One region of the Rhizobium sp. CC-YZS058 genome, then DNA from elsewhere that is predicted to be linked to it. Evidence: predicted binding sites of a transcription regulator. Region 1 holds the regulator's gene; each other region holds the start of a gene.

Region 1 (7,519 bases):
TGAGCTTGGAGGCCGCCATGGATCATTTCGACATCGTCGTCGTCGGCGCTGGTCTTGCCGGCGCGCTGACCGCGCTCAGCCTGGCTGCAACGGGCCGCTCCATCGCGCTCGTGGCGCCGGAGGCCGGCCCGGAAGATGGGCGGACGACGGCGGTCATGGACCCGGCCTTCGGCCTCCTGCGCACTCTCGGCCTGGCCGAGGCGCTGGAAGAGGCAGGCGCGCCGCTTTCCTCCATGCGCATCATCGACGGGACGGACCGGCTGCTGCGCGCGCCGGTCGTCACCTTCCGCGCAAGCGAGATCGGCCTGCCCGCTTTCGGGATCAACATTCCCAACACAGCTTTCAACCGCGTTCTGAAAGAGCGAATTGCGGCGACCCCTTCCGTCACCCGCATCACCGCCGCCCTGTCCTGCCTGCACCTGACGGACGAAAAGGCCGTTCTGCACTTGAGCGACGGGCAGCTTCTTTCGGCCGACCTGGTGGCGGGTGCTGACGGCAAGCGTTCCAAGGTGCGCAAGGCGGCGGGCGTCGAGGCGCGGGAATGGTCCTATCCGCAGACGGCTTTGGTCATGAATTTCGCACACGAGCAGCCGCACATGACCGTCTCGACCGAGTTCCACACGGCCGATGGGCCCTTCACGCAGGTGCCGCTGCCGGGCGATCGGTCGAGCCTCGTCTGGGTCATGAAGCCGCTCGATGCCGCGCGCATCGCCGCCTTGCCGCTGACAGAGCTGTCGCTTGCCGTGGAGCGGCGCATGCAGTCCATGCTCGGAAAGGTGACAGTCGAGGCTGCGCCGCAAAGCTTCCCGCTTTCCGGGCTGACGGCGCAACGTCTCGGTGCCGGCCGCGCCGTCTTTATTGGCGAAGCGGCGCATGCCTTCCCGCCGATCGGCGCGCAGGGGCTCAACCTCAGTCTCCGCGATGTCACGGCGCTGAGCGAGCTCGTGGCGCAGACATCGCAGCTCGGCGCCGAGTTCGGTGCCCGCTACGATGCGCGCCGCCGCGCCGATGTCGTCAGTCGGACCATGAGCGTCGATCTGCTCAATCGCTCGCTTCTGACCGGCCTGCTGCCCGTGCAGCTTCTGCGCGCCGGCGGGTTGCAGGCGCTGGCCTCGGCCCCGCCGCTGCGCAACCTGCTGATGCGCGAAGGGCTCCGGCCTGGCGCGGCGCTGGAGGAGATTGGTCGCACGCTGCGCGACGCCCTTCCCCGCTTCTCGCGCCGCGCCTAGCGGAGCGCGGTCGGCAAGATGCCGGCATGCAGGAGATAGATCAGCCCGCTCACGGTGACGACCGAGAGACCGGTCGAGATGAGGATGGTCGCCGAGGCTCTCTGCTGCCAAAGCTGATATTGCTCGGCGATGACATAGACGCTGGCCGCCGTCGGCAGGGCGGCCATCAGCACCGCCGCCTCAACCCAGAGCGGGTCGAAGCCGCCGACCAGCAGCAGAGCGAGACCGACGAGGATCGGGTGGAGGAGCAGCTTGGCCGGGACGATGTAGAAGATTTCGGCCGGCACGCGCGTCAGCGGCCGCAGGCCCAGCGTCACGCCCATGGCAAACAGCGCGCAGGGTGCCGCCGTTGGCGAGAGCATGGCAATCAGCCGGTCGAGAGCGGCCGGCGGCTGCAGGTGCAATCCGGCGGCGCCGACGCCGATCAGGGTCGCCAGGATGAAGGGATGCAGCAGGATGCGCCGCGCCACCTGGCCGGCCAGCCGAAGCGGGCGAGCGGTCTCTCCGCCGGCGAGCGCCATCATCGCCGGAGCGGCGATGAAATGGGCGACATTCTCGAAGGAGAAGATGAGGGCAACCGGCACGGCCGCCTTCTCGCCAAGCGCCAGCAGCGCAATACCCGGTCCCATATAGCCGATATTTCCATAGCAGCCGGCCAGGCCCTGAACCGTCGATCCGGCGATTCCATTGCCGCGCACCAGCCGGGAGAGAAGAAAGACCAGAAGGAAGACAGCGTAGGTGGCCGCCAGATCGACCGCGATGAAATCGAACCGCGCGAGTTCCTCGATCGGCGTACGGGAAATGAGCGTGAAGAACAGGGCCGGCAGGGCGAGGTAGAGGACATAGGCGTTCAGCCAGGCAAGACCATCGGCCCCGGCATGGCGCAGCGGCGTGAAGCGCGCGGCGAGATAGCCAAGCAGGATGAGGCCGAAGAACGGGAGAACGAGCGCGAGAAGCGAGGCCACGGTCGCCTCACCCGATTTTCATCAGGATGGGAAAACTCTCCTGGAACCAGATCGCGACGCTGCTGACGAAGCCGAACAGGAAGGCGAGGCCGGAAAGCACCAGCAAAGCGCCCATGATCTTTTCCACCAGTCCCAGGTGTCGGCGAAAGCGGGTGAGGAAGCCCATGAAGGCGCCGGAGAACCCGGCCGCGATCCAGAAGGGAACGGCGAGGCCGAGCGAATAGACGGCGAGAAGCGCGGCACCCTGCCCCACAGTGTCGCGTGCCGCGGCAACGCCGAGAATGGTGCCGAGAACCGGACCGATGCACGGCGTCCAGCCGAAGCCGAAGGCGAGACCCATCACATAGGCGCCGGAAAGCGTCGCCGGCTTGCCTGCGCCCTGGAATCGGGCCTCTCGGGCAAGCAGGGGGATGCGGAGGACGCCCAGAAAATGCAGACCCATCAGAATGACGACGAAGCCGCCGAGCCGCGACAGCACGTCCATGTGCTGGCGCAGCAGCATGCCGAGGCTCGACGCACCGACCCCGAGCGCGACGAAGACCGTGGCAAAACCGAGCGTGAACAGCACCGCGGTGACGAACACCGCCCGCCGCACCTGACCCGCAGCCGCCGGGCCGCCGCCTTCGCGGAACTGATCCATCGATACGCCCGCCATATAGCAGAGATAGGGCGGGACCAGCGGCAGCACGCAAGGTGACAGGAAAGAGAGCGCCCCGGCGAGAAGCGCATAGACGATCGGGATTTCGGCAATGGCCACCGGCAACTCCTGGCATGTCAATCGAACCGACGTCGCGCCGCGCCAAGCCCGCGCCGGCATGAAGTCACTGGCGGGACCGACCATGGCCGCACCCCTGCCAGCCCCTCCCCTCTACCGCTCCCATCGCCCCTTGGAAACCGTCTCACCCTCCCTGCGGCAACACGACCGGGGATCGCGCGACGAGGGATTGGACGATCAGGATGAACGGCGTCGCGAAGGTCCGCCGGCGGAATGCTGCTGGGGAGTCGCGCTCGGTCGCTGCCGAGAGAGGCCGATGGAAAAACAGCGAAGAGGCTTTTATGGGTTGACCCCGCGGGCCGGCCTATGCATATCTCCGCCCACTTTCGCCGGCCGTGCCGGATCTGGAAGAGCGCGTAGCTCAGTCGGTAGAGCAACTGACTTTTAATCAGTAGGTCCAGGGTTCGAATCCCTGCGCGCTCACCATCTTCGTCAAATTACGAAAAAAACACGCAAATTGAACGGGACTGGCGGGCATCGTTTGCGGAGCCGGGAGATGCGCCGTCCCCTTCGCGGATGGCGCGGCCAAACGATGGCAACAATCAAACTTCTATCATGATGTGGAGAGTTTTGGAGGCCTCGCCCGGAATTGAACCGGGGTACAAGGATTTGCAGTCCTCTGCGTCACCACTCCGCCACGAGGCCTCACAGGCTCATAAACAAGCCGTGGCGTGCGTTTAGAGCCATCCGCGAGAAATCGCAAGAGGCAAGCCGGTGCGGGCCGCACTTTTCCCCGCCCGCGTCTCCTCGCCCATGACGCGACGGATCAGAGGCTCGAAACCGCCTGCGGGTTCATCAGCGGCACTGCCTGACCGATGTCGTTGTTGGCGTATTTCAGCGCAAGGATGGAAAGGACGGAGACGATCATGCCAACGAAGATGAAACGCATGGAGATACCCTTTCGGCAGGCCGCGCCAGGGATGGCAGCGGGAGGCAAACTGGAATGGTGTGTGGTCGTGTTCTGAAGAAGCGAACGGCAGCAGTGGATCGGGACGATCCCGCTAGTCGAAATCGCCGATCTCGCCGGCTTGGAACAGAACGACGGGCGCGCTGCTTTCACCGACGGCCGGGCTCGTGTCCCGGCGCAGCGCGACAGCGCCGGCATGCTGGTCAGCCAGGCGAAGGGCAACGTGCCTCGCTTCATCTTCGCTCGCCGCGGAAATCGTCGGCTCGACCAGGGCCAAGCCGCCATCCGGGGCGCGGTCGAAGGCAAGCACTTCTAGGACGGCGTTTGTGCCGGGCATGGTCATGTCCCCATCCGGCGATCATCATGTCCGCCGTTCGAATTCGAGCAGCAAACGTGCCAAAGGGCTTGCGGTTCCGCAGCCAGGCACGATCCCTGCACAAGCTTGCCGTGCAACAAGCGAATGGCTCGCTTCGATGAGCGCGGACGGACGGGCGCGAGAGTGGATGCGGGAGACCGGTCGCAAAGCCCGCAATGCCGGGAAGGCGAAACGCAGGCTCTCTCGTCCAGCATCGGTCGCGGAGATCGCCATCACCCGCGCCACCCTTCTAAGGGACGGACGGCGCGCTAGGTCTGGTCGAGGAGCGAGCGCGCCGCGATCGTAAGCAGTAGGCAGCAGCAGGCGCGCCCGGGAGGTTCGGCATGGCACAGGAATGGCCAATGTTTATTCTGCAGGCCGTCGTCGTCTTCGGCGCCGTTGGCATGCTGTTCATCCGCGGCGATGGCGATATCGACCGACGGTGACGGTCTGAAAGGCGGACCGAGCAGGCTGGGAGGCAGGCACGGCCTGCCTGCCCTTTTCCCGTGAACCGTCAGTGGTAGCGGCGGATCAGGCCGACCAGAAGGCCCTGGATCTTGACCCGCTCGGGGCCGAAGATTCGCGTCTCATACGCCGGATTGGCGGCTTCGAGTGCGATGGAGGCGCCCTTTCGGCGGAAGCGCTTCAGCGTCGCCTCCTCGTCATCGACCAGCGCCACGACGATCTCACCGGGGCTCGCGCTGTTGGCGTTGCGGATGATGACCGTATCGCCGTCGAGAATACCGGCCTCGATCATCGAATCGCCTTTGACCTCGAGCGCGTAATGTTCGCCGACGCCGATCATGTCGAGCGGCACGGCGATGTCATGCGTGTTGTTCTGGATCGCCGAGATCGGCACACCCGCTGCAATCCGGCCCATGACCGGAACGGAGACGCTGTTGTTGTCGTTGCCCGGCGCAACGGGCCGACCCCGCGCGGACGGTGCGGCGGCGGGCGCGGCCGGCTCCTGCCCCAAGCTTCCCTGAATGACGCTCGGCGAAAAGCTGCGGCGCGGTTCCTTGCTCGGGGCGCCATAGGCCTCCGGCAGCCGTATCACCTCCAGCGCACGAGCCCGGTTCGGCAGACGCCGAATGAAGCCGCGCTCCTCCAGCGCGGTGATCAGCCGGTGAATGCCGGATTTGGAAGCGAGCGCCAGCGCGTCCTTCATCTCGTCGAAGGAGGGGGGAACACCGGATTCCTTCAGCCGCTCATGGATGAAGATCAAGAGTTCCTGTTGCTTGCGCGTCAGCATGGCGAGGCTCCGGAATCGCTGGAAACAAATCAAGAACGAGACTAGCTGTTCCTTATGTGTTCCACAAGGCCCTCAATCAGCGAAAAACGGATCGCGTTTCGAGCCCACGAGCACCGGCCGACGCTAATGGTAGAAAAAGCAGACGCAGTCCGCCCTCTCCTCATTCTCGCGTCCCCACACCCGCGCCGCCAGCCTGTTGCTGGCGCCCGTCTCGTCGAGGGGCACGCCGAGCAGCGTGACAGCGGCGAGCTTGGCGTTGACCGCCTCGACGGCAATGGTCTGGCCAACCTGGTGCACGCCCTCGCGCGGGGTCCATGTAAAGAATTGAACGGAATACTGCATGTCGTCCTCCCGAATGCAGACAGGTCGCCCGCTTGCTCCTCCGCAAATCAGCGACATGCTTTCTCTATCACGAATCGAGTCGCGACGAAATGGGAAGGGAGAGAGACTCGCGATGCCGAGGCCTGCGGGAACACAACAGGCTTGGTTGCGTTCTTCCAGCAATCAAACCGCCGGCTGAGCCGGCCTGAGGAGACATCATGGCCAAGGTAGTCGACGAGCGCGGCGACGTGCGCAACACCAGCGAACTGAACAAGAAGGTGACCCTTTCCCCGACGGAAGCCCGGCAGGGCAGACAGGGTTCGCCGGTCTTGAAGGTGCTGATCGGCGGACTGGTGCTCGCAGCCCTCGCGTGGGGAATCGCGGAATTTTACGGCGAAAGCGTCGACAACGACGCCGCGACCACGCGGCAGACGGCTCCGGCAGCGACACCGAACGATACGAGCGCCACAACCCCGAACCAAGGCACGGTCGATAATACGCCGCCGGCTGGCGAAGCCATGCAGCCGGCTCCCGCCGATCGCGATCCTACACCGCAGACCGGGAGCGGCGGCGCGGCGCAGCAGCCGTAAGCTCTCTGGTTGACGGGTACACCGGCCCGTAGCAGCTACGGTCGTGAAGTCTCACATGGCCCGCCTCGTGCGGGCCATTGCCTTTTCAGCGCTTCAATCGGTGACTTATGACGATGCCTGTTCCTTCGCCTGCCGGCGTCGACCCCACCAGACGGCAAAGCGGCGGCGTCGGCGCCTGACGCTGGCGAAGTCGTGCGACAGGACGATCAGGCCGACGGGGATCATCCAGAAGCCGAGGATCGGCAGGAAGCCGAGACAGCCGAACAGCACGAACAGGACCCCGATCAGCACCCGCAGCCAGCGGGAGCGCGGCAAGCGAATCCGCCATGACCCCAGCTGAAGATGCGGCGGCGCCGCGGGACGAACCCGGTTTTCGGCATCCGACATGCCTCTTCCTTTCATTTCGTTTCACACGGCATCCCGCGCCTGCGTGGGCGCGCCGCCGTCTCGCGCGGCAATAGCCCGTCTCTCGGGCCGCGCGGGATGCGCAGCGAAGATGGGCATTCATCCACAGGGCGGCAAGTTTTTTTGAAAAAGCGCTTGGCAAATCGAGAAAGCGTTTGTAATAGCAGCATCACTTCTGCGGCGCAGATGTTCCCTGGTAGCTCAGCGGTAGAGCATTCGACTGTTAATCGACAGGTCGCCGGTTCGAATCCGGCCCGGGGAGCCATTTACTGGCTCTTTCCTTCCCTAATCCCTTCATCCATCCTCTCCGGGAACTATCCGTGCAGTCCCGCCTTCCTCTTGTCTTTGACGGAGGTGGACGATGGTGGATGAGAAGCGGACGGACGTCGAACAATCGTCGCCGAAAGACGTGATTGAGCGAGCGGATGAGGCCGAGCAGAAAGAAGATGCGCCTGTCGCACCTCCTTTCGCAGTCCCCAGCGGCACACCGGACGAGGCGGAACGACCAGTGGTCAACCCTGTGACGGGCGGGGCGCTCTGACGTCTGCCGTCTCAGTGAGCTCGGCATCATTCTTGAAAAGTCGTTTCGGATAAACGCAGCAACATCTTGTTTTTCCGTGATCCCTGATCCACCCCTTCTCGTCTGCCGTAGACAGCGGCGGATAGAGGATGGCGGGGACAATGGCGAAGGCACAGCGGGCGGAGACGGGAACGGTCATC
Region 2 (7,519 bases), on a different contig from region 1:
TCCGACCAGCTGGCGGCAAAGGCTGGTCCACCTCGGCGAGGATGGTTCCGTCCAATGTCTGTGCGATCGCGCGCACCTGAGTGACGCCCGCATCGACGCCGATCACATAACCGACCTCATGGCCAAGGCCGTAGAGTGTCGCGGTGCGCCCAGTCGCGCCCTGGGTCGTGCCGGTCGGATGGACGAGGCCAAGATTGCTGAGTTCCAGGATGGCGGCCGACATGGTCGGTTTGGAGAATTCCAGTGCGCTCGACAGCATCGGGCGGGTGGCCTGGCCCACCTCGACGATACGGTGAAAGACCGCCCGGGCGCTCTCGGTCAGGGGCAAGGGGAAATCGACGGGTCGGGTCAAGAAGGCTCGCTGTGGGAAGAGGCAGACGCTGCCATTCTAGTGCTGATTGGCACAGCTTGTCACGCAGAGCGCGCCTCGGCGGTGAGCAGCCATCGACGGATGGTCAGGCCTGCGACGGGGCGCCGTCGCAGGCCACAGGCGGGCTCAGGCGTGATCGGCCAACGGCAGCTTGGTGTCCGTCTGGCGGTAGCGGAACTCGCATTTCGGCAGGCCGACGCCCTCGGCGAGATCCTGCATCATGATCTGCGTGGGAAGGGCTGCATAGATGGCGGCCAGGATCCCGTTTTTCGTGGCCGGAATGCGGATCACGACGAGGTTTTCGCGATCGTCGACCGAAGCGCTTGTCACCAACACAGTCGGTATACCGAAGCCTGAGAGGTCCTCCGCCAGTTGCCGCTCCCGGCCGTCGCCGAAAAGGATGACGCCCGTGTTGGCATCGTTCGGCTCCATCGGGCCATGAAGGTAGTTGAGCGTGTCCCAGTTCTGTGCCGGAACGCGCACGGCCTCGCGCAGCAACAACGCCGCGTAGCCGGCTGTGCCGAGCTGGGCGTTGGCGCCCACACAGTCGATCGACCGCTTGCCGGCAAGAAGCGCGCTCGCCTTCCTGACCGAATCGGCGATCGTCGTGCCGAGCGTCTCGAAATCGTCGGCAAGTGCGTCCCAGTTCGTGTTGGATGGCTGACCTTCTCGATCTGCGATCAGGCCAAGCGCCAGCAGGGAGCCGAGATAGCTCGTCGTGTTCGGGCCGCTGTCGATGCCGCTGCCGGTGCCGATCATCGTGCCGACAGCCGCGGCCAGCGGGCTTTCGGCCGTCTTGGCGATGCCGATGGTCACGGCCTTGTCGCGAAGGCCGGCGGCTTTGGCAGGCTCGACGCTTCGTCCGGAAGCGGAGACGGCGATATAGGCGTCGGCTGCATTGTCGGCAGCGTCATAGAGCTCGCCACCGGCGAAGGCGAAGGCGCGCAGGCCTTGGCGGCGGAACTGAGCCGCGGCAACAAGGCCGGCGTAGAAGCTGGCGCCGATGCCGACGATGGCGATCGTGCCCGCGCGAAGCGCTGCAAGATCGGACGTTTGCAGAGTTCTGCGAAGACTGACGAGTGCTTCTCGCAGGGCTTGAGGTTGTTGCGCGACTGCGTCGCGAAAGGGCAAACGCTCCAAAACGATCTCCTTGATAGGCTGCGGACTGGCGGCCGGGCCGGTGTTGCGGGCATCGACCATCGGATCCGGAGGCGCACCAGGGCCTGCCTGGAAGCCGTCGGTCCCGATACTGGACAGGGCCTATGCGAGTTAGTAATGTAAACTAACTAATCTGTAAATTGCTTTTCTGGAGGAGCGACGCGATGCTCGAGATCGAAACGGTTGGCGAACCCGGAGGCGAGGTCGGCTATGACATGCCCTGCACCGTCGGCGATCGGTTCGACCAGATCGAGACGCCGGCGCTTGTGATCGATCTCGACGCGTTCGAGCGGAACGTCGCCCGGATGCGCGTGGCGAGTGAGCAGATGGGCGTGCGGCTCCGAGCCCACGCGAAAACCCACAAATCGGCAGCGATCGCGCTCTATCAAATGGAGGCAGGCGGCGCATGCGGCGTTTGCTGCCAGAAGGTGGCGGAAGCAGAAGTGCTGGTGCGAGGCGGCGTCGCGGACATTCTCGTCTCCAATGAAGTCATCGGAGAAAAGAAGATCGAGCGCCTGGCGCGTCTTGCCGGGAGGGCGCGGATGGCCGTCTGCGTCGATGATGCGGACAATGTCGCCGATCTCTCGCGGATCATGGCGCGCCATGGCGTCTCACTCGACGTGCTCGTCGAAATCGACTGCGGCGCCGGGCGATGCGGCGTGGAGCCGGGCGCATCGGCCGTGGCGCTGGCGCAAGCGGTCGATGCTGCACCGCATCTCGTTTTTGCCGGCATCCAGGCCTATCACGGGAAGGCGCAGCACATAGCGGATCCCGCCGAGCGACGTGCGGCCATTGCGGCCTCGACGGAGAAGGCTGCCCGGACCGTCTCCATGTTGGCCGACGTCGGCTTGATTTGCCGCATTGTCGGCGGGGCAGGCACCGGGAGCTTCGACCTCGAGGGGACCTCCGGTCTCTATACAGAGCTGCAATGCGGCTCTTATATCTTCATGGACGCGGATTACGCGCGGATCATCGGGCAAGGGGGTGGTCCGCTTGGCGGCTTCGAGCATGCGCTCTTTGTTCTGACATCGGTGATGAGCCGCGCTGCACCCGGCCGCGTCGTCTGCGATGCCGGGCTGAAGGCCCATGCTGTCGATAGCGGCCTGCCAACTGTCTTCGGCCGCCCCGATCTTGCCTTCAGCGGAATATCAGACGAGCATGGCCAGATCGACGACCCGGCAGGTACGCTTCGTCTTGGCGAGCGGCTCAAACTCGTGCCGGGCCATTGTGATCCTACCGTCAATCTCCATGACTGGTATGTCGGCCTGCGCCGCGATCGCGTCGAGACGCTCTGGCCGGTGACGGCACGCGGCAAGATCTGGTAGGGCTCTCAGGGCGAGATCATGCCCTTGAACAGGCATGGTGGACAGCGCCCGAGCCTCGTCGACCGATCCTCCCGTCGCGCGCCAACGACGGGTGCTGTCGAGACGACATTCGGCCGTCACCTCGCCACTCTGCGGATCGCCGATACGCCGAGCAGACGTCGTTGACGGTCCCAAGACTGTCTGGGCGACCGCAACCAGAACCGACATATTTACAGCGCGACGACCATTCAGACCTTCTGCCCTGCAAACGTCACACACCCGAAAGACGCAATCAAAATACCTATAATCTCCATCATATGCTGCGAAAGGTCATTTTTCCCTGGCTGGTGCAATGGGTCATCGCGTCCTTGCGGATCGGCATTGGCCTTTCGCTGATCGGCGCCGTCGTGACAGAGCTGATCGGCTCCTTCGAGAACCATCTCCCGCACGAGCTGTCGGGCGGCATGCGGCAGCGCGTTGCCCTCGGCCGTCTCATGGCCTACGAGCCGCACCTCTATCTGCTTGACGAGCCGTTCGGTGCCTTGGATTCGCAAACCAAAGCCGCCATGGGCCGAGAGCTGCTGCGCGTCTGGTCCCGCCACAAGGCGTCCGTTCTCTTCGTGACTCATGACATCGAAGAGGCTGTCACGCTGTCCGACCGCGTCATCGTGTTCTCCTCCAGACCAGGCCGGATCAAGCTCGACCTTGCGATCGACCTCGAACGCCCGCGCGATCCCGTCGCGCTGCGAAGGAATGCCCGTTTTCGGGATTTGACGGAGCGGGTCTGGGCGTCGCTCGATCATTTCGAGATCTGACACGGCCAAGGTGGCGACAGGGCCGCCGTCCGGTCTCCACCCGCAAGCGTCCCCGCAACGACCGGTCGGTCAGCATACAGCGGCTTCGAACATATTTCTGTTCCTTTTCTGTTCCAGTGCTGCGTCAAGAGTGCGAGCAGTGGTAAGGTGCGTTCGGAACGGAAATGATCGATCAATCGACCTTGAACTTTCTGTCGGAGGCTTCCTGCGATCAGGGAGCCGAGTGGCTCAGCGACAACGAGAGCCGGCTCAAGTCCGCGCGGCGTGACCTGATGGAGTTGACATCGCAGCTGATCGCACGTGCCGGCTTGCTGGATCCTCGCATTATGGAAGCCAACCTTGACCCGCGAAAATGCCTGGCCAGAGCACCGATCGCGAAGGGAATAGGGTCGATTGCCGTGCGGGTATCGCGCTCGAAGAATGCGGCCGCGACCTACTTCATGCGGATTTCACCCGGCTGTTCCTACAGTGGGGGCGGCGCGTTGTTGCCTCCGCCGCGCCTCGCCCGCATTCTCCGGCAAACGATTGCGAGCCATACCGGGAAATGGCGAGGCATCGTCGAGGGTCCGCTGTTCCGAACATATTTCCCGAATGGCCTGACCGGTGGACACGATGCCGATGCCAAAGGCTATGTCAAAAACCATGATGCGCTCGATTTTTTCAACCTGAAGAACTTTGGTGCCTGTCGCAGCGTTTCGGACGAGAGATTGATGTCCACCAGCCTGGTAGAAGAAACCGTCAAATCCTTCGCCGCTGCCCGCGCCCTGGTCGATTACATCAATCGTGCCACGACGAGGCTTCCCGAGGCTGGATAACCGCATGGCGCTTCCCCGCACACTGATCGACCCCACGCTGATCTACATGGAACCGACTGTTCGCGACTATCCTTGCGGTCGCGAGGTCCTTGCCCGGTTTCCCGACGCAAAGCGCGTCGAGGTCGCAAGCCATTGGAACATCCCGCAACTTTCGGATCCAGCGCTCGCCGAGGATTGGCTTAAAGTGAAGCGCGACACGCTGGTCCTGGGTGTCAAGAAGGGTGTTGCCATGCGGCCGAATGGTCGTTCGGCCGACTTCATCGCGCCGTCATCATCCAATGGGTGCGCGATGGCGTGTGCCTATTGCTACGTCGGGCGGCGGAAAGGCTATGCCAATCCGATCAGCATCTTCGTCAACATCGACGATATCACCCGTGCGCTGACCCGCCATGCCAAGAAGCTCGGGCCAAAGACGGAGCCGAACACGATCGATCCGATCGACTGGGTCTATGACCTCGGCGAGAACGGCGATCTCTCGGTCGATGCGTCTCTGTCCGACAATGTCCGCGATCTCGTCGCAGCGTTCCGTTCGATTCCCGGCGCCAAGGGCTCGTTTGCCACCAAATATGTCAACCGCGACCTTCTCAACTACGATCCCCAGGGCCGCACGCGGGTTCGCTTCTCCCTCATGCCCGAAACCATCGCCAAGATCGTCGACATCCGTACCTCGCCCATGAGTGAGCGGATCGCCTCCATCAACGACTTCGTCGCAGCAGGATACGAGGTCCACGTCAACTTCTCGCCGGTCATCGTCCATGAAACCTGGGAGGCGGAATGGAAGGGCCTGTTTTCCGAGCTTAACGACGTTCTTTCGCCGGCAGCGAAAGCGCAGCTCAAATGCGAAATCATCTTTCTCACGCACAATGAAGGGCTGCACGAGGTCAATCTGCAATGGCATCCTCGTGCGGAAGAGTGGCTATGGCGGCCAGACATCCAGGAGCAGAAGTGGAGCCAGTCCGGCATGCGGAACCTGCGCTATAAGGCGGCCTGGAAACGGCAATGGCTCGATCGTTTCATCGGTTGGCTCGGTGACGCCATGCCTTACTGCGAGGTTCGCTACGCGTTCTGAGAGGAGAGGGTTCAATCTTGCTTTGGACCTTCGCCGTTCGACTTTCGCAGACCTTGATCCGATCGATGATGACCAGCACGCCGACATGGCCGGCCTCTTCGGATGGACATCTCTGATCGGTGCGTCGAGATCGGGACCGAAGCGGCGAGGTGATATCGGTCAGCTTCGCCGGCCCGGATCAAGGGAAGGAACGAGATCTGGCAATTGGCGGGATGTATCAAGTCGCCCGGTGCCTAAACGGCAAGCGTGGCAGCCCCAGTCGCGGCGACGGGAAGACTGGTCGTCCAGCGGAAAACCGGGCGCCAGCCGCCTTGCTCTTGAATGAAGGGCCAGAGCCGCTGCAGTCCAGATGTGATGGTAAGGTCGAGTGGTCGAGCCTTCGTCAGGAGAGACCGATCAACAGAACCTGTTCTCCGAGAGGTCGATGAGGAAAACTGGCTCGAAAATTGCGTGCGTTCAGAAAATAGATGAGGGGAACCGAGCGCGTGTCACCTCGAGCCCAGTAGCCTTGGACGTTGGCGTGTCGTGACGAGGCACGAACAACGATGATGATTGCAGATGAGGGGGAGGATGTGATCGCCATACCGTGGAGACGCTGTGCTTCTGGATTCAGGCTGCGTCCTGCGTCCTGCATAGGCATCGCTGTTCTCAAACACGCAACGGCGGCAGGCCTCCGTTGCCGATGACGAAGAAATCCATTGATCTGAGGATCCTGGTCATCGATGAAAACACCATCCGCGCTTCGATCATCGAGGAGGGATTGAAGGAGGCAGGGCATCTGCAGGTCAGTGTGATCCACGAAATGCAGGGGGTGGCACGGCTGATCGAGACGATGGATCCCGACGTGATCATCATCGACATCGAGAACCCCAATCGGGACATGATGGAGCACATGTTCCAGCTGACCCGCATGATCTCTCGGCCGATCGCCATGTTCGTCGATCGCTCGGACACGGCGTCCATCGAGGCGGCGGTCGATGCCGGCGTCTCGGCCTATGTCGTCGACGGGCTGAAGAAGGAGAGGATCAAGCCGATCCTCGACATGGCCGTCAGCCGCTTCAACGCTTTCAGCCGCCTCCAGCGCGAGCTGGCCGAAGCGCGGACGGCGCTCGAGGAGCGCAAGGTCATCGAGCGCGCCAAGGGGATCCTGATGAAGATGCGGGGCCTGAGCGAGGAGCAGGCGTTCGCCCTGCTCCGCCAGACCGCGATGAACGAAAAGAAAAAGCTGGCCGACATCGCCCAAAGCGTGGTGACGGCGGCAGGGCTGCTGCTGTGATCGCGGCCTGGAAGGGAGACTGCAGGTGAACGAGAGGATTGCGACCGGCTCGATCGACACGCTCATTCCGGCACCCGTGCGCGGCGCCGGCAGGGAGCAGAAGACGCTGAGGGCAGGCTTTATCCCGCTGATGGACGCTTCGATCCTGATCGTTGCGGCGGAGCAGGGGTTTGCCGAGCGAGAGGGACTGCGCCTCGATCTGGTTCGGGACGTCACCTGGGCCAATGTCCGCGATCGGCTCGCCTTCCGCCAGTTCGACATCGCCCATATGCTCTCGCCGATGCCCGTTGCCGCCATGCTGGGCTTGGGCTCCAATCCCTCTCCCACCATCGCGCCCTTCTCGCTTGGCCGCGGCGGCAATGCGATCACGCTGTCCGTCCGGATCTTCGAGCAAATCAAAGCCCTGACCGGACTTGCCGATGACGCCGATGCGCGTGCGACGGCCAACGCCCTGGCCGCCTTGCTCGCGGACCGACGCGCGCGCGGCGAGGCGGTGCCGACCTTCGGCATGACCTATCCCTTCTCCTCGCACAATTACGAGTTCCGTTACTGGCTTGCCGCCGGGGGCATCGACCCGGATCGGGATGTGAAGCTGGTGGTGGTTCCGCCGCCCCTGACCTCGGATGCGCTCGCCGCAGGCGCGATCGATGGCTTCTGCGTCGGCGCACCGTGGAACATGATCGCATCCGAGCGAGGCACGGGGCGCATCGTG
Region 3 (7,519 bases), 1.6 Mb from region 1:
CCGACCGCCAGGGCGACGAGGGCGCCGGCGACCAGGGGATCATGTTCGGCTATGCCTGCCGGGAAACCGCCGATCTCATGCCGGCCCCGATCTATTACTCCCACCGCATCCTCGCCTTGCTGGCCGCTGCCCGCAAGAAGGGCGAGGGCGATGCCGCCCGGCTCGGCCCCGATGCCAAGAGTCAGGTGACCGTGCGCTATGTCGATGGCAAGCCGAAGGAAGTCGCCTCCATCGTGCTCTCGACCCAGCATCTCGATGAGGCCTGGGATTCCGCCAAGGTGCGTGCCGTGGTCGAGCCCTATATCCGCGAGGCACTGAGCGACATCGAGATCGCCGAAGACTGCCAGTGGTACATCAACCCGACCGGCAAGTTCGTCATCGGCGGTCCGGATGGCGATGCCGGCCTGACCGGACGCAAGATCATTGTCGACACCTATGGCGGGGCTGCGCCGCATGGCGGCGGCGCCTTCTCCGGCAAGGACACGACCAAGGTCGACCGGTCGGCTGCCTATGTCGCCCGCTATCTCGCCAAGAACGTCGTGGCCGCCGGCCTTGCCGACCGCTGCACGATCCAGCTCTCCTATGCGATCGGCGTCGCCCAGCCGCTGTCGGTCTATGTCGATCTGCACGGCACGGGCAAGGTCACCGAAGACGAGGTCGAAGCCGCGATCCGCAAGACCATCGACCTCTCCCCGTCGGGCATCCGCCGGCATCTCGATCTCAACAAGCCGATCTATGCCAAGACGGCCGCCTATGGCCATTTCGGCCGCAAGGCCGGGCGCGACGGCTCCTTCTCCTGGGAGAAGCTCGATCTCGTCAAGCCGCTGAAGGATGCGCTCAAGGCAGCCTGACGCACCGCGCTTGGCCGCACGCGCCGGCGCGGATTCCATTCCGCTCCGCAGCGAAATGCTTTAGACGACAGCGGATGCCCCTCAGGGCGTCCGTTTTTTATTTGGAGACCAAACGAATGACCGAGCCGCGAGGAAGCCGCGCAACGGAAGCCTTTTTCGGCCGGCGCAAGGGCAAGCCGCTGCGCGCCAGCCAGGCCGCGCATCTGGATACGGTTCTGCCGAGGCTCAAGCTCGACCTTGCTTCTCCGGCGCCGGCTGCGCTGGCAACGCTTTTCCCGCATCCGGTGGAAAGACTTCGCCTGGAAATCGGCTTTGGCGGCGGCGAGCATCTGATCCACCGCGCCACGGAGGAGCCTGCGACCGGCTTTATCGGCGTGGAGCCCTTCGTCAACTCCATGGCCAAGCTGATCGGCAGCATCGAGGCCGCCGGCGCGCGCAACATCCGGCTCTACGACGATGACGCGACCCTCGTGCTCGACTGGCTGCCTGAGGCGTCGATCGACCAGATCGACCTGCTCTATCCCGATCCCTGGCCGAAGCGGAAGCACTGGAAGCGCCGCTTCGTGTCGAGCGTCAATCTCGACCGGTTCGCGCGCGTGCTCAAGCCGGGCGGGACCTTCTGCTTCGCCTCCGACATCGACACCTATGTCAACTGGACGCTGCTCCATTGCCGCGACCACTTGGCCTTCCGCTGGACGGCGCGCAATGCTGCGGATTGGAAGACCCCGTTCAAGACCTGGCCGAGCACGCGCTACGAAGCGAAAGCCCGCCGCGAGGGACGGGCTTCGGCCTATCTGACGTTCGAGAGGGTCTAGGCGGCGACAGGCCGGCTTAGTGAAGCGTAACGGTCTTCAGATCGTCTTCGGCAGCCTTGAAGAAGGTGCTCGAGCGGTTGTCGGTCAAAAGGATCGGCGTGCCGTCGGCGCCGAACAGCGCCCAGAGGTCGAGCCCCGGTTCCATGGACGGCGCTTCGGGGAAGCAGCGGGAGACCTCGTCGGAGCGCATCTTGCGGATATAGCCGACTTCGCCGGAGCCAAGATGGGCCAGATCGGTTTTCGACAAACGGTTGCTGACGTGCTTCAATCCCATGAACTCTCTCCGTGGCCGGTGGCAGAGGAGCCCGAAGGGCTCATGCGCAGGACCATCCGATTGTGTTTTCATGCGAGGATTTGGCGAAAATCAGCACCAGCGTCGCCAGCCTTGCAGCCGGCAAAGCCTCATCTGCCGGTGATCTCACTCTGAGACCAAAATATTAATTTTCTTTACCATGCGGAGCGGTTCCGGGCGGATGAGATCGACGGAGAGCAGGCCGTTGCGCAACTGCGCGCCGCGAACCTCCATGCCGTCCGCCAGCACGAACATGCGCTGGAATTGGCGGGAGGCGATGCCGCGGTGGAGATAGTCGCGGTCCTCCACTTCGGTCTGGCGACCGCGGATGATCAGCTGGTTCTCCTCCACCGTGACGTCGAGATCGTCCTCGGAGAAGCCCGCCACGGCAAGCGTGATTCGCAGGAGATCCGGCTCGCCTGCGAGGCTGCTGCGCACGCGCTCGATATTGTAGGGAGGGTAGCCGTCATTGCCCTTGGCAATCCGCTCCAGGGTCTTTTCCATCGTGTCGAAACCCAGCATCAGCGGGCTCGAAAAAGGCGTCACGCGCGTCATGTCTCGTCCTTGAAAATGCAAGCGACAGGGACGGACCTGCACGGCAGCCTCCGTCACGGCGGAAATATGGGTGGCGGACGGCACTTCCGCAAGCGGCGCGCCGAGCCACAGGTGCCGCGTCACGGTGAATTGAGGCCGTCGGTGAGCGAGAAAGCGATTGCGGTTCGCAGGGCGATGCGGCACGCATGAGCCGAGGCGACTGGGCGCCTGCGGTTCGGGGCGAACCCGCGCGGGCCAGCGCATGTGACAACGACGATGGGAAAGGACCCGTGCATGAGCCAGCCGAGAAAGATCATCATCGACACCGATCCCGGGCAGGATGACGCCGCGGCCATCATGCTGGCCTTGGCAAGCCCGGAGGAGATCGAGGTTCTCGGCATCACGGCCGTCGCCGGCAATGTGCCGCTCAGCTGGACGCAGCGCAATGTCCGCGTCATCTGCGAGCTCTGCAGCCGGCCGGACATCAAGGTCTATGCAGGCGCCGACCGCCCGCTCAAGCGCCCGCTGATCACGGCGGAATATGTGCACGGGGCAACAGGCCTCGACGGCCCGACCCTTCCCGAGCCGACCATGCCGCTTCAGGAGGGGCATGCGGTCGACTTCATCATCGACACTCTGCGGCGCGAACCGGAAGGCAGCGTCACGCTCTGCACGCTCGGGGCTTTGACCAATATCGCGCTCGTGCTGCAGAAGGCGCCCGACGTCGCATCCCGCGTGCGCGAGCTGGTTATGATGGGCGGCGGGTTCTTCGAGGGCGGCAACATTACGCCCGCCGCCGAATTCAACATCTATGTCGATCCCGAAGCGGCCGACATGGTCTTCAAATCCGGTATCCCGATCGTCATGATGCCGCTCGATGTCACGCACCGCCTGCTGACGCTGAAGGTGCGGGTCGACAAGATCCGGGCGATCGGCACGCGGCCGGCCGTCGCCATGGCCGAGATGCTGGACTTCTTCGAGCGGTTCGATGTGGAGAAGTACGGCACAGATGGTGGGCCGCTGCATGATCCGACCGTGACGGCCTATCTGATCCGGCCGGAGCTCTTCACCGGTCGCGACTGCAATGTCGAGATCGAGACCCAGTCCGAGCTGACCGTCGGCATGACGGTGGTGGACTGGTGGCAGGTGACCAAGCGGCCGCACAATGCCAAGGTCATGCGCTTCGTCGACGATCAGGGCTTCTTCGACCTGCTGACCGAGCGTCTAGCCCGGCTGTAGAACAGGACGACGCCGCGCTTCGCTTCGGACGCGCGGCGTGAACAGGCTGCGATCGGGCCGCAGCCCCGTCTCAGAAATAGTTGCGCCACCAGCTGCGCGGCTCGGACTGGGTGGCGGCACCCAGTGCATAGCCGACCACCATGCCGAGCGCGGTCGCCAGAATCACGACGCCGCCAATGCCGACAGGATGTTCGCGGGTCGCTTCCGCCACGGCGCTGCCTTCGGCCTTGACCTGCTCAAGGGCGCGGCGGGCATGCGGGAGAGCGGCTTCATAGGCCTCGTTGGCGCGGTCGCGGGTGTCGCTATAGGCGCGGGCGCTCTGGGCAGAGATGATCTTCGACAGGCGGGAGACTTCCTCGCGAAGCGCAGTGATTTCGGAATCGGCGGACGGTGCCATCAGGGTTCTCCAATGCGGCACTTCGGCGCGTGAGTTCAGGGTGCGGATGCGCCGAATGCCAAGGTTCATTTAAGACGTCCCTTAACGCCGCTCCGCCTGCATTGGTTCCGATAGCGCACAGCGCATCCGCAGGCTGGTCACGCACCGTCTCAGCAGACGAGCGGCGCCCTCAAAGGGCGGCGTCCACCTCGCTTGCCAGCGGGATCGCCGGTTGGGCGCCGGGCTTCAGGCAGGCGAGCGATCCGGCAATCGCCGCGCGCGACAGCGCCTCTTCAAAGGCGAGACCGGCATCGAGCCCCGCCGCCAGATAGCCACAGAAGGTGTCGCCGGCGCCCACCGTGTCGACCGGCTCGATCACCAGCCCCTTGGCACGGTAGAAGGCACCTTCGTGAAGGGCGATGACGCCGTCCGCGCCGAGCGTAACGATGACGGTCTGGCCGGTTTCCTCGACCAGCGTGCGCATCGCAAGTTCCCGCTCCTCGGAGGAAAGGCGGTCTCGACCGGCCAGGCGCTCGAACTCGGTTTCGTTGGCAACGACGATCGCCGCCATGCGGCCAAGGGCGGCGGCGTGCTCGGTCAGCGGCGCGATGTTGATGATCGAGCGGATCTTGCGGGCCCGCGCCTCCGTCAGCGCCGTCTCCACCGCGCCGGTCGGGATCTCGAGCTGCAGCACCAGCGTGTCAGTGGGCGACAGTGCGGCGACGGTGGCGCGCGCATCGGCGTCCGTCATGGTGCCATTCGCCCCGGCCACGACGACGATCATGTTCTCCCCGTCGCCGCCGACCAGGATATGGGCCGTGCCGGTTGGCAGATCGGCGGTCTTCACCGCGCTCAAATCCGTTCCCGCTGCCCGCATCAGGGCCAGCGCGTCCTTGGCGAAACTGTCGGATCCGACGGCCCCGGCCATGCGCACGCCGGCGCCGGCGCGTGTCGCCGCCAGCGCCTGGTTGGCACCCTTGCCGCCGGCGGCGGTGGAAAAGCCGTTGCCTTCCACCGTTTCGCCCGGCTTCGGCAGCCGCGCCGTGGTGGCGATGAGATCCATATTGATGGAGCCGAACACCGTGATCATAGGAACCTCCCGCTGACATGCCTTCTGCGCCGTTCCGACGCATGGGGCGCGACACTGCCCGAGCCGATCAGTCCTCGTCAACCACGCGCAGCTTCAATGCGCCGAGCCGCGGTTCGGCGGCGGGGGCCGGCTGTGCCGCGGGCTCGCCGAGTTCCAGCGCCTCGATCCGGGTGCCGCGGCGCTTTACCTTGTCGGAGGAGATAAGAATATCGTCCACATCCTTCTGCGTGGCGGTGAAGTGGCCGTGGAGCTTGCGCACCCGGTCGTCCAGCCGCGTCAGATCCTCCATCAGCCGGACCACCTCGTTCTGGATCAGATGTGCCTGCTCGCGCATCCGCTGGTCGCGCGAGATCGACTGCACCACCTGGATCGACAGCATGAGCAGCGAAGGCGAGACGATGACGACCCGCGCCTTGTGCGCCTTCTGCACCAGGCTTTCGAAATGCTCGTGGATATCCGCAAAGATCGATTCGGAGGGAACGAAGAGAAAGGCGGTTTCCTGGGTTTCGCCGGCGATCAGATATTTGCTGGAAATATCGCGGATATGGACATCCATGTCCCGCCGGAACTGCTGGGCGCTCGCGCGCGCCAGCTCCGGATCCTTGGCTGCGCGCATGGCGTTCCAGGCTTCCAGCGGAAACTTGGCGTCGATCACCAGCTGCGGCTGCCCGTTCGGCATGCGGATCGTGCAGTCGGGTCGGGCGCCGTTCGAAAGCGTCGCCTGGAAGGCATAGCCGCCCTGCGGCAGGCCATCGGCGACGATCGCCTCCATTCTACCCTGGCCGAAGGCACCACGCGTCTGCTTGTTGGCGAGAATTTGCTGCAGCCCGGCCATGTCCTTCGCCAGCGTCTGGATATTGGTCTGCGCGGCGTCGATCACCGCCAGCCGCTCCTGCAGGCGGCGCAGGTTCTCATGCGTCGTGCGGGTCTGCTCGCCGATCGTGGCGCCGATCCGCTGGGTCATCCCGTCGAGGCGCTGGTTGAGCGACTGATTGAGCTCGGACTGGCGGCTGCCGAAGATCTCGGCCAGCGTCGCCATCCGGCCCTGCATTTCGCCCTGGGCTGCCAGAAGCGCCGCCATGCGCTGGTCCGATTCCACCGCGCGGCGGCGGGCACCCCGCGCGGTGACAGCCAGAATGAGGAGGGCAAGAAGGACGAGTGCGCAGACGGCGAGCGCAAGGAGAAGACCAGCCGGCGGCAATCCGGTGGCGGCGGCGAGGGGAGAAAGCAGCTCTGTCATGGCATGAGGCTAACAGGATCGCAGGCAAATTCCAGATCAAAGCAAGAACATCGAGACGTTTTGCGCGCGATTTCAGCGATTGGCCACCGTTCGAACAATTCCCAGGCCGGAAAAGATCGGTTATCAGAGCGCCATGACCATCAAGCCGCTCATCATCCTTCCCGATCCCGTCCTCCGCCAGGTCTCCGCGCCGCTGGAGCGCGTTGACGACGCCGTGAAGCGGCTCGCCGACGATATGCTCGAGACCATGTATGATGCGCCCGGCATCGGCCTTGCCGCCATCCAGATCGGCGTGCCGCGCCGCATGCTGGTGATCGACGTGGCGAAGGAGGGCGAGGAGAAGGCGCCGCAGGTCTTCATCAATCCGGAAATTCTCGGCTCCTCCGAGGCGCGCTCGACCTATGAGGAAGGCTGTCTCTCGATCCCCGACTATTATGCGGAGGTCGAACGTCCGGCTGCCATTACGCTACGCTATCTCGACCGCGAAGGAGCGGAGCGGCAGATGGAGGCCGATGGCCTGCTCGCCACCTGCCTCCAGCATGAGATCGACCATCTGAACGGCGTGCTGTTCATCGACCATATTTCCAAGCTGAAGCGGGAAATGGTCATCCGCAAATTCACCAAAGCGGCGAAGATGCGCGGGTCGAAGGCGATCTGACAGGCCGAGCCGCACGAAGCCTATCGGATCGTTGCATGCAACATGCTGCCGCGGATCGCGATCTCCGGCTTGGCGCCTTGCGTGTTGGGCAGCCGGCTGTCGATCCGGGATGCGGTCGCCTCCATGACATAGCTGATGGCCGTGCCGACGGTGGCGGCCTCGTCGTTTCCACGGGAACAACGATCAGCCTTGCGCTCTTTTCCTGGGCGGCCGCCTTCGCGGAACCGGGAGGGGCGGATCGTCCGCCCTTGCCGGAGGAGGAGGATGCCGAGCGTTCCGGCGACGCGACGGGCGGTGCGGATCTCGTCGCAACCGCCGAGGATGCGGCGATCGCCGCGGAGATCGATCGGCTGATGCTGGAGACGGCGCTCTACCGCGATCTCGAACTGAACCTCATGCGTCTCGCCCGCCGGGTCAAGCGACC
Region 4 (7,519 bases), 1.3 Mb from region 1:
TTGGCAAAGAGGATGGCGTGTCGGTTGGCCATGGCTGCCCTGATTGATCGCGGAAGGCGGAGGCGGGGCTGGCTTGATGAAAGCCAATCCTGACACTCTGCCGGTCCGCGCGCCTATACAGGTCAGTCAAAGATTTAGTAAGTGAAAACTATATCTGCTGCGGTTGATGGCGGCGAGGCGCCGAGCGAGGGGCAAGGATGAGCCAAGACGAGGAGCGCGCACTGGGCCAGGCCCTGACAAGGGCTGTGGCCGGCCGGACGATCTCGCTCGTCGGCAATGCGCGCTCGCTGCTGGATGGCCGGCTTGGGCCGCAGATCGATGCCGGATGCGTCGTGCGGCTGAATTCCGGCGTGCCGATCCGCCCCGCCGCGCAGGGGCGCCGCACCGATATCCATTGCTTCAGCACACGCTCGAGCCTGGAGGACAACCTGCGCCGGGCCGGCTGGCGCGTGCGCTGGAAGCGCCGCAGCCTGGACGATGCCTTCTCCATCTGGATGAGCAAGATGGAGCGGGAGACGGCAACCCGGGCCGGCCAGGCTTTCTATCCGCTCTCCATGGTCGCCGCGCTCGATGCGCAGCTCGGCGCGCCATCCTCCGTCGGGGCGAAGGCGCTGCACATGCTCTTTACGCTGACGGAGGGCGAGATCCACCTCTTCGGCTTCGACTTCAAGGCCAGCACCACCTTCTACCGCAAGCGGGAAAACCGCGGCCCGCATGATTGGGATGCCGAACGCGCCTTTGCCCTGTCGCTCGCCGAAACGGGACGGGTCTTCATCCATGGGTAAGGTCGGCAGAGGCTGCTGGACACGAGCTTGCAGCGCTCTTATGCCGAAGGGAGAACGGGGATCTGAGCCATGCTGACGGCGAAGGAGACGAAGGCGGCGATCCGGGCGGAGCGGCTTGCGGCACGCGATCGGCTGACGCCGGAGGCGCGCGCCTTGGCGAGCGAGGCCATGCTGGCCCATGCCGGCGATACGCTCGACCATGTCAAGGGCGCGGTGGTGGCCGGCTTCTGGCCGATCCGCTCGGAGGCCGATATCCGCCCGCTGATGGAGCGGTTGCGGACCCGCGGCGCGCGGCTTTGCCTGCCTGTGGTGCTCGACCGCGAAACCATCGTCTTCCGCGAGTTTCTGCAGGGCGCGGCGCTGGTCAAGACCGGCTTCGGCACCCTGGGTCCGGATGCGCAGGCGGCGGTTCTCGAACCGGACATTCTTCTCGTTCCGCTTTCCGCCTTCGATGCGTCCGGCCAGCGCATCGGCTATGGCGCGGGGCATTACGACCGCGCGATCGCCCGGCTCATGGCGCTCGGGCGTCGTCCGCGGCTGATCGGGATTGCCTTTGCCTGCCAGGAAGTGGCATCAGTACCCTTTGAACCGCATGACATTCCGCTCGACGCCATCCTGACCGAGCACGGGCTGCGGATAATGGAAGCGGGATCGATACGATATGAGACTTTTGTTCCTCGGTGACATGGTGGGCAAGACCGGCCGCACGACGGTCTGGGAAAAGCTGCCGAGCCTTGTTTCCGATCTGAAGCTGGACTTCGTCATCGTCAATGGCGAGAACGCCGCCGGCGGCTTCGGCATCACGGAGGAGATCTTCCTCGAAACCATCAATGCCGGCGCCGATGTGGTGACGACGGGCAACCATGTCTGGGACCAGAAGGAGGCCGTGGTGTTCTGCGAGCGCCATGACCAGTTTCTGCGGCCGGCGAACTATCCCTCCGGCACGCCGGGGCGCGGCTCCGGGCTTTATTTTGCCCGCAACGGGGCCCGCGTGCTCGTCGCCAACATCATGGGCCGGGTCTTCATGCATCCCGAACTCGACGATCCCTTCAAATCGGCCGAGGCTATTCTTTCGGCCTGTCCGCTGAAGGAGCAGGCAGATGCGATCGTCTTCGACTTCCACGCCGAGGCGACCAGCGAGAAGCAGTGTTTCGGCCATTTCGTCGATGGGCGCGCCAGCCTCGTCGTCGGCACGCATACCCATGTGCCGACTGCCGATCACCAGATCCTGAACGGCGGCACCGCCTATCTCTCCGATGCCGGCATGTGCGGCGATTACGACAGTTCGCTTGGCATGGACAAGGAAGAGCCGCTGAACCGCTTCATTTCCAAGATGCCGAAAGGCCGCTTCGAAGCGGCGTCCGGCCCGGCGACGCTCTGTGGCGTGGGCGTCGAGATTTCCGACCGCACCGGCCTCGCCGAAGCCGTGGCTCCTCTGCGCATCGGCCCGCGGCTCGGCGAAACGATCCCGCCCTTCTGGGCGTGACGGCCAGCGGCTCCCACCGGCTGCAATGACGCGATTGTGACGCGGGGCCGGCTCTCCATGGCTTTACCCATTCTGAAGCGGGTCTATCCTCTGCCCCGCTGACAGAGTGGGTGAGGTGCATGATGCCGCGAAATGCCGTCTACCTGTGTCTTCTCCTTCCGCTCGCCCTCCTGGCCCTCGCGCGCCCGGCCGCGGCGCAGCCGGCATCGGCCGTCAGCCAGTGCCAGGCGATCGCCGAAGCGCTGCCAAACGTCATGTTCGCCCGCTACAGTCCCGGGCCCTCGACCCCGCCCGTCCGCATCGCTGCCACGCAAGAGGGGACCGTCCGCCTCACTCTTCTCGGCCACTCCACCTTCCATATCGAAACGCCGGGTGGGATCTCCATCGCCACGGATTACTCGGGCTACCACCGCCCGCCGCGCACGCCGGACGTGGTGACGATGAACAAGGCGCATTCGACGCATTACACGCTGACGCCCGGGCCGGAGATCAAGACGGTGCTGCACGGCTGGGGCGAGGAGGGCCAGCCCGCCGATCATGATGTGGTGGTCGGCGACGCCTATATCCGCAATGTCACGACGGACATCCGCTCCGGCTATGGCGCGATGGAGCCGGATGGCAATTCGATCTTCATCTTCGAGGTGGCGGGCCTGTGCATCGGCCATCTCGGCCACCTCCATCACGAGCTCGACGACAGCGACTATGCCGAGATCGGCCGGCTGGACGTGCTGATGGTGCCGGTCGATGGCGGCCTGACCATGGGCGCGGCAAGCATGGTGCGGGTGGTTGAGCGTCTGCGTTCGGCGATCATCCTGCCCATGCATCGGCCCGGCCCCCAGGTCGCCCGCTTTCTCGACCTGTTCGGCCCCGGCTTCGACCGCCGCTTCGCCGATAGCCCGAGTATCACCGTCTCGCTGAACAGCCTGCCAAGCAAGCCGCAGATCGTCGTTCTCCAGGGCATGTGAGGGCGCGCAGGCGCAGTCTTCGCAGCAAAAACCGGGCGCGCGCGGCTGGACGGATGGCGCCGCGCGCCATATAAGGCCCGGCATCCCGAAAACCCGATAAGACGACCGCAAGAGGGCGCCATGGCCGGCCATTCACAGTTCAAGAACATCATGCACCGCAAGGGGCGCCAGGACGCCGTGCGCTCCAAGATGTTTTCCAAGCTCGCGCGCGAAATCACCGTTGCCGCCAAGGCCGGCTTGCCCGACCCCAGCATGAACGCCCGTTTGCGCCTGGCGATCCAGAACGCCAAGGCCCAGTCCATGCCGAAGGACAATATCGAGCGCGCCATCAAGAAGGCATCGGGCGCCGATGGCGAAAGCTATGACGAAGTCCGCTACGAAGGCTACGGCCCTGGCGGCGTCGCCGTCATCGTCGAGGCCCTGACCGACAACCGCAACCGTACCGCCTCCTCGGTCCGCTCCACCTTCACCAAGGGCGGCGGGGCGCTGGGTGAAACCGGTTCGGTCTCCTTCTCCTTCGATCGCGTCGGCGAAATCACCTACAAGGCCTCCGTGGGCAGCCCGGATGCGGTGATGGAAGCGGCCATCGAAGCCGGTGCGGACGATGTGACCAGCGACGAGGACGGCCACACCATCATCTGCGGCTTCGAGGATATCGGCGAGGTGTCCAAGGCGCTGGAGGCCACGCTCGGTGAGGCAGAAACGGTGAAAGCCATCTGGAAGCCGCAGAACACGATCCCCGTCGACGAAGAGCGGGCGGAATCGCTGATGAAGCTCATCGAGACGCTGGAAGACGATGACGACGTCCAGACCGTCTACGCCAATTTCGAAGTGTCGGACGAAGTGCTCGCCAAGCTTTCGGCCTGAGCGACCGACCATTCCGAACTGCAAAGAGCGCGCCACCGGCAGACCGGGGCGCGCTCTTTTTTTACCGACAAAGTTCTGGGCCTTACGCCGCGCGGCTGGCGCTCGCGTCGCCGGCCAGCGCGTCGCGTGCCGCAGCAAAATGGCGAACCGAGGCCAAGCGCGCCTCCATATCGAAGATCGGCATGGAGACGATCAGCTCGTCGGCCTGGGTTTGCTTTAGGAAGGCGCCGAGCTTGCGCTTTAGCGTGTCCGGGCCGCCGACGACCGCATAGGTCATGGCGTGGTCGACGAACGCCTTCTCCGCCGCATTCCACCGTGACTCCATGCTGTCGACCGGGGCGGGGAACTTGCCGCGCGCATTGCGCCGCAAGGCCAAGAAGGATTGCTGCATGGAGGTGAAGAGGTGAGCAGCCTCATCGTCCGTTTCCGCTCCGACCCCCATGATGCCGACCATGGCATAGGGCTTGTCGAGAACGGCCGATGGCTCGAAGCGCTCGCGGTAGATCTCCAGCGCGGAAAACAGCATGTCCGGCGCGAAATGCGACGCGAAGGCAAAGGGCAGGCCCAGCATGCCGGCCAGCTGCGCGCTGTAATGGCTGGAGCCGAGCAGCCAGATCGGAACTTGCGCATCGGCCCCCGGCGTTGCCACGATCTGGCCGGGCTGGGCCGGGCCGAGCAGCGCCTGCAGTTCCACCACGTCGTTCGGGAAGTCGTTGCCGCTCCCTTCGAGATTACGGCGAAGCGCCTGCGCGGTGCGCATGTCGGTGCCGGGCGCGCGCCCAAGCCCAAGATCGATCCGGCCTGGGTAAAGCGCCTCGAGCGTGCCGAATTGCTCCGCAATGACCAGCGGCGAATGATTGGGCAGCATGATGCCGCCGGAGCCGACGCGGATGCTCTTCGTGCCGGCCGCGACGTGGGAGATGACCAGCGCGGTCGCGGCGCTGGCAATGCCGATCATGCCATGGTGCTCGGCCAGCCAGACACGCTTATAGTCGTGGGCCTCGGCCTCCTGCGCCAGCCGGCGCGAATTGTTCAGCGCATCGCCGATGCTGCTGCCTTCGGTGACCGGCGAGAGATCGAGAAGGGAAAAGGGGATCATGGGACGTGCCTTCGGTCTGACCTGCAGTCCCGTTCATGTAGGCGCGCCAAAAGCGGAATTAAAGAGGAAGGTTTCGCCGCGTGGTGGTGTTTCCCCTTTGTTCACATTTTACTGGCAGCGTTCGGCCATCCTGACTAGGAGTGACATATGCAGACCGCAGCGATTCGCATCATCGGCATCGATCCGGGCCTCCGCCGCACCGGCTGGGGCATCGTGGAATCGCTCGGCAATTCGCTGCGCTTCGTCGATTCCGGAACGGTTACCTCCGATGGCGACATGGATCTCGCGTCCCGGCTTTGCCAACTGCATGACGGTCTCGCGGAGGTGGTGCATGCCTTCCAGCCCGACGAGGCGGCCGTAGAGCAGACCTTCGTCAACAAGGATGCCGTGGCAACGCTGAAGCTCGGTCAGGCGCGTGGTATCGCCATGCTGGTGCCGGCCCGCGCCGGCCTGCCGGTCGCCGAATATGCGCCGAATGCGGTGAAGAAGGCAGTGATCGGCGTCGGACACGGCGAGAAGCAGCAGATCCACATGATGCTGAAGGTGCTGATGCCGAAGGCGACCTTCAAGGGCAATGATGCGGCCGACGCCTTGGCCATTGCCATCTGCCATGCCCACAACCGCCAGAGCCTCAAGGGCCGAATCGCGGCGATGCTTGCCTGATCAGAAATGAACCTGTGCCAGCCGGCGCGGAAGGGATTTTCCGCGCGCGGCTCGTCTGCGGCTTTACTGGCCGGCCGGTCGGGCAGTGCCCCAACTGGCGAGCGCCTTGTCGAAGGCGTCGCTGCCGGCCGGACCCTTTTCAAGCGTCAGCAGCGCCCGGCGGCCGTTGCGGTAGGTCAGTGGAATATCGATCCAGTTGCGGGTGCGCAGGAGATCGAGATTGGTCGTCACCGCTTCCGGGAAGTCGTTCAGCGCGATCATGTAGAAATCGTCGGTGATCTTCGCGGGCACGGCGATCAGCGGATCGCCGCGGTCCTGCTCGGTGCGCTTCATGGCCACGCGCTGCACGCTGTCGATGCTGCCGCCTTCGAAGTTTTCCGGCAGGGAAAAGACGAATTCGATCGTGTGGCTGGCCGGCAGCGAGCTGTCGGCGTTGCGCTTGATCGTCATCAGCGCGGTCAGGCCACGATCCGGCACGCTGATCTGCGCCTGGATGACTGGCTCCGGCCGCTGGCCCTCGGAGGGGGCTTCCTCCTTCAAGGACCAGGCAACCCCGCCCTCGATCGCGGTCGGCGCTGTCTGGCCCAGCCGCTCCTCGTAGAGGAACATCTTCTGCGCGCCGGCCGGCATCTGCGTCGTCGTCTGATCCGGCGGCGCGGTCTGCGCGGTCGTATCGGCAGCAGGCGCCGTCGTCACCGGCGGTGTTGCCCCGGCATCGGCGGCCGGCGCATCCGTGGTGGTGGCCTCCGGTGCCGCTGTGGCGCCGGCATCGGCTGTCTCGGTCGGGCGGCTTGCTTCCGTCTGCGCGGCGACGGACTTGCCTTCCTCGTTCTGAGGCGCGCTGCCGGCCACCTGGGCCGGGCCTTCATCCACTTCGGTGCCGTCCGGCTGAAGCCGCTGGGTAAACTTGTTGCTCGGTGTTGCCGAGGCCACCTCGGTCGCAGGCGTCGTGCTGCCGCCGCCGCTTGCAGCCGTGGTGGATGTGCCGTTTGAATTGGTGCCGTTCACCGTTTGCTGGGGCGGCGGTGTATTGACGGAGGCGACCAGCTCGGCGATCCAGCCGTTCATCGTGTCGCGATTCATCCAATAGGCATAGCCGCCGCCGCCGAGAAGCAGCAGCAGCACGACCGTCGTCAGGATCCGCTTGACGCTGAAGGCGGATTTCTTCGGCTCGGCGCGATAAGATGCGGGACGGGCCATGGGCGCCGGTTCGGCAGACGCTGCCGGGCTTTCATAGGCGCCGGCCGCGGCGCCGGCGGCCGTTCCGGCCGCTCCGGCGCCGAGCAGGGCGTCGATCTCGTCCCAGCTCTCGCGGCGGCTGTCTTCGGTTTCCTCGACCGGAGCTGAAGTGACGGCGCTTCGATCCACCGGCCAGGACCAGTCGGAAATCGCGCTGTCGGCGCTGGCGTCACCGGCTTCGCGGGTCGGCTGGTGGAACGGGTCGGCCTCGTCCAGCGACCAGCTGGAGGCAGGCTCGCCGTCCGGCGTCACACCACCGGAAACCGGCGGCAGGTCCAGGGGATCGATCTCGACCGGCGAAACGGGCTCGTGGGAGCGCGCGTCGATGGCGTCGGCTGCAGGCGGGGCAACAACAGGCGTAGCGGTGACGCCGGAACCGGCCAGTGCCTCGAATTCGTCGAGGATCGCGTCCTCG

The links. Region 1 encodes LexA, which represses DNA repair genes until DNA is damaged. Its sites were predicted from a motif close to TGTTCNNNNTGTGTTCNG; they were not measured.
Region 2: a site for LexA is predicted at 3,746-3,763, ahead of U8330_RS21285 (DUF2461 family protein). Genes of this name have one in related genera too.
Region 3: a site for LexA is predicted at 6,470-6,487, ahead of U8330_RS16575 (DNA recombination protein RmuC). Genes of this name have one in related genera too.
Region 4: a site for LexA is predicted at 5,290-5,307, ahead of ruvC (crossover junction endodeoxyribonuclease RuvC). Genes of this name have one in related genera too.

The regions. Positions count from the first base shown of each region.
Region 1 covers NZ_JAYESJ010000001.1:1,902,319-1,909,837, forward strand. Annotated here, with positions in the region: gene U8330_RS09025 (UbiH/UbiF family hydroxylase) at 18-1,229, shown strand; gene U8330_RS09030 (AEC family transporter) at 1,226-2,194, opposite strand; gene U8330_RS09035 (cytochrome c biogenesis CcdA family protein) at 2,202-2,951, opposite strand; tRNA gene U8330_RS09040 (tRNA-Lys) at 3,320-3,395, shown strand; tRNA gene U8330_RS09045 (tRNA-Cys) at 3,541-3,614, opposite strand; gene U8330_RS09050 (hypothetical protein) at 3,736-3,858, opposite strand; gene U8330_RS09055 (hypothetical protein) at 3,971-4,213, opposite strand; gene lexA (transcriptional repressor LexA) at 4,746-5,483, opposite strand; gene U8330_RS09065 (hypothetical protein) at 5,607-5,825, opposite strand; gene U8330_RS09070 (hypothetical protein) at 6,023-6,394, shown strand; gene U8330_RS09075 (hypothetical protein) at 6,500-6,781, opposite strand; tRNA gene U8330_RS09080 (tRNA-Asn) at 6,990-7,064, shown strand; gene U8330_RS09085 (hypothetical protein) at 7,161-7,340, shown strand; gene U8330_RS09090 (deoxyribodipyrimidine photo-lyase) at 7,481-7,519, shown strand, end outside.
Region 2 covers NZ_JAYESJ010000003.1:124,680-132,198, reverse strand. Annotated here, with positions in the region: gene U8330_RS21305 (ROK family protein) at 1-352, opposite strand, end outside; gene U8330_RS21300 (phosphosugar isomerase) at 497-1,570, opposite strand; gene U8330_RS21295 (DSD1 family PLP-dependent enzyme) at 1,693-2,853, shown strand; gene U8330_RS21290 (ABC transporter ATP-binding protein) at 3,150-3,647, shown strand; gene U8330_RS21285 (DUF2461 family protein) at 3,812-4,462, shown strand; gene U8330_RS21280 (spore photoproduct lyase family protein) at 4,467-5,531, shown strand; gene U8330_RS21275 (ANTAR domain-containing response regulator) at 6,214-6,807, shown strand; gene U8330_RS21270 (CmpA/NrtA family ABC transporter substrate-binding protein) at 6,833-7,519, shown strand, end outside.
Region 3 covers NZ_JAYESJ010000001.1:3,459,190-3,466,708, reverse strand. Annotated here, with positions in the region: gene metK (methionine adenosyltransferase) at 1-851, shown strand, start outside; gene U8330_RS16605 (tRNA (guanosine(46)-N(7))-methyltransferase TrmB) at 968-1,666, shown strand; gene U8330_RS16600 (DUF1150 family protein) at 1,683-1,940, opposite strand; gene U8330_RS16595 (Hsp20 family protein) at 2,085-2,513, opposite strand; gene U8330_RS16590 (nucleoside hydrolase) at 2,787-3,731, shown strand; gene U8330_RS16585 (hypothetical protein) at 3,802-4,197, opposite strand; gene U8330_RS16580 (ribokinase) at 4,298-5,197, opposite strand; gene U8330_RS16575 (DNA recombination protein RmuC) at 5,265-6,437, opposite strand; gene def (peptide deformylase) at 6,571-7,095, shown strand; gene U8330_RS16565 (AraC family transcriptional regulator) at 7,131-7,519, shown strand, end outside.
Region 4 covers NZ_JAYESJ010000001.1:580,697-588,215, forward strand. Annotated here, with positions in the region: gene U8330_RS02735 (polysaccharide pyruvyl transferase family protein) at 1-32, opposite strand, end outside; gene U8330_RS02740 (hypothetical protein) at 198-785, shown strand; gene U8330_RS02745 (5-formyltetrahydrofolate cyclo-ligase) at 858-1,469, shown strand; gene U8330_RS02750 (TIGR00282 family metallophosphoesterase) at 1,447-2,271, shown strand; gene U8330_RS02755 (MBL fold metallo-hydrolase) at 2,391-3,236, shown strand; gene U8330_RS02760 (YebC/PmpR family DNA-binding transcriptional regulator) at 3,357-4,103, shown strand; gene U8330_RS02765 (LLM class flavin-dependent oxidoreductase) at 4,186-5,202, opposite strand; gene ruvC (crossover junction endodeoxyribonuclease RuvC) at 5,350-5,865, shown strand; gene U8330_RS02775 (hypothetical protein) at 5,929-7,519, opposite strand, start outside.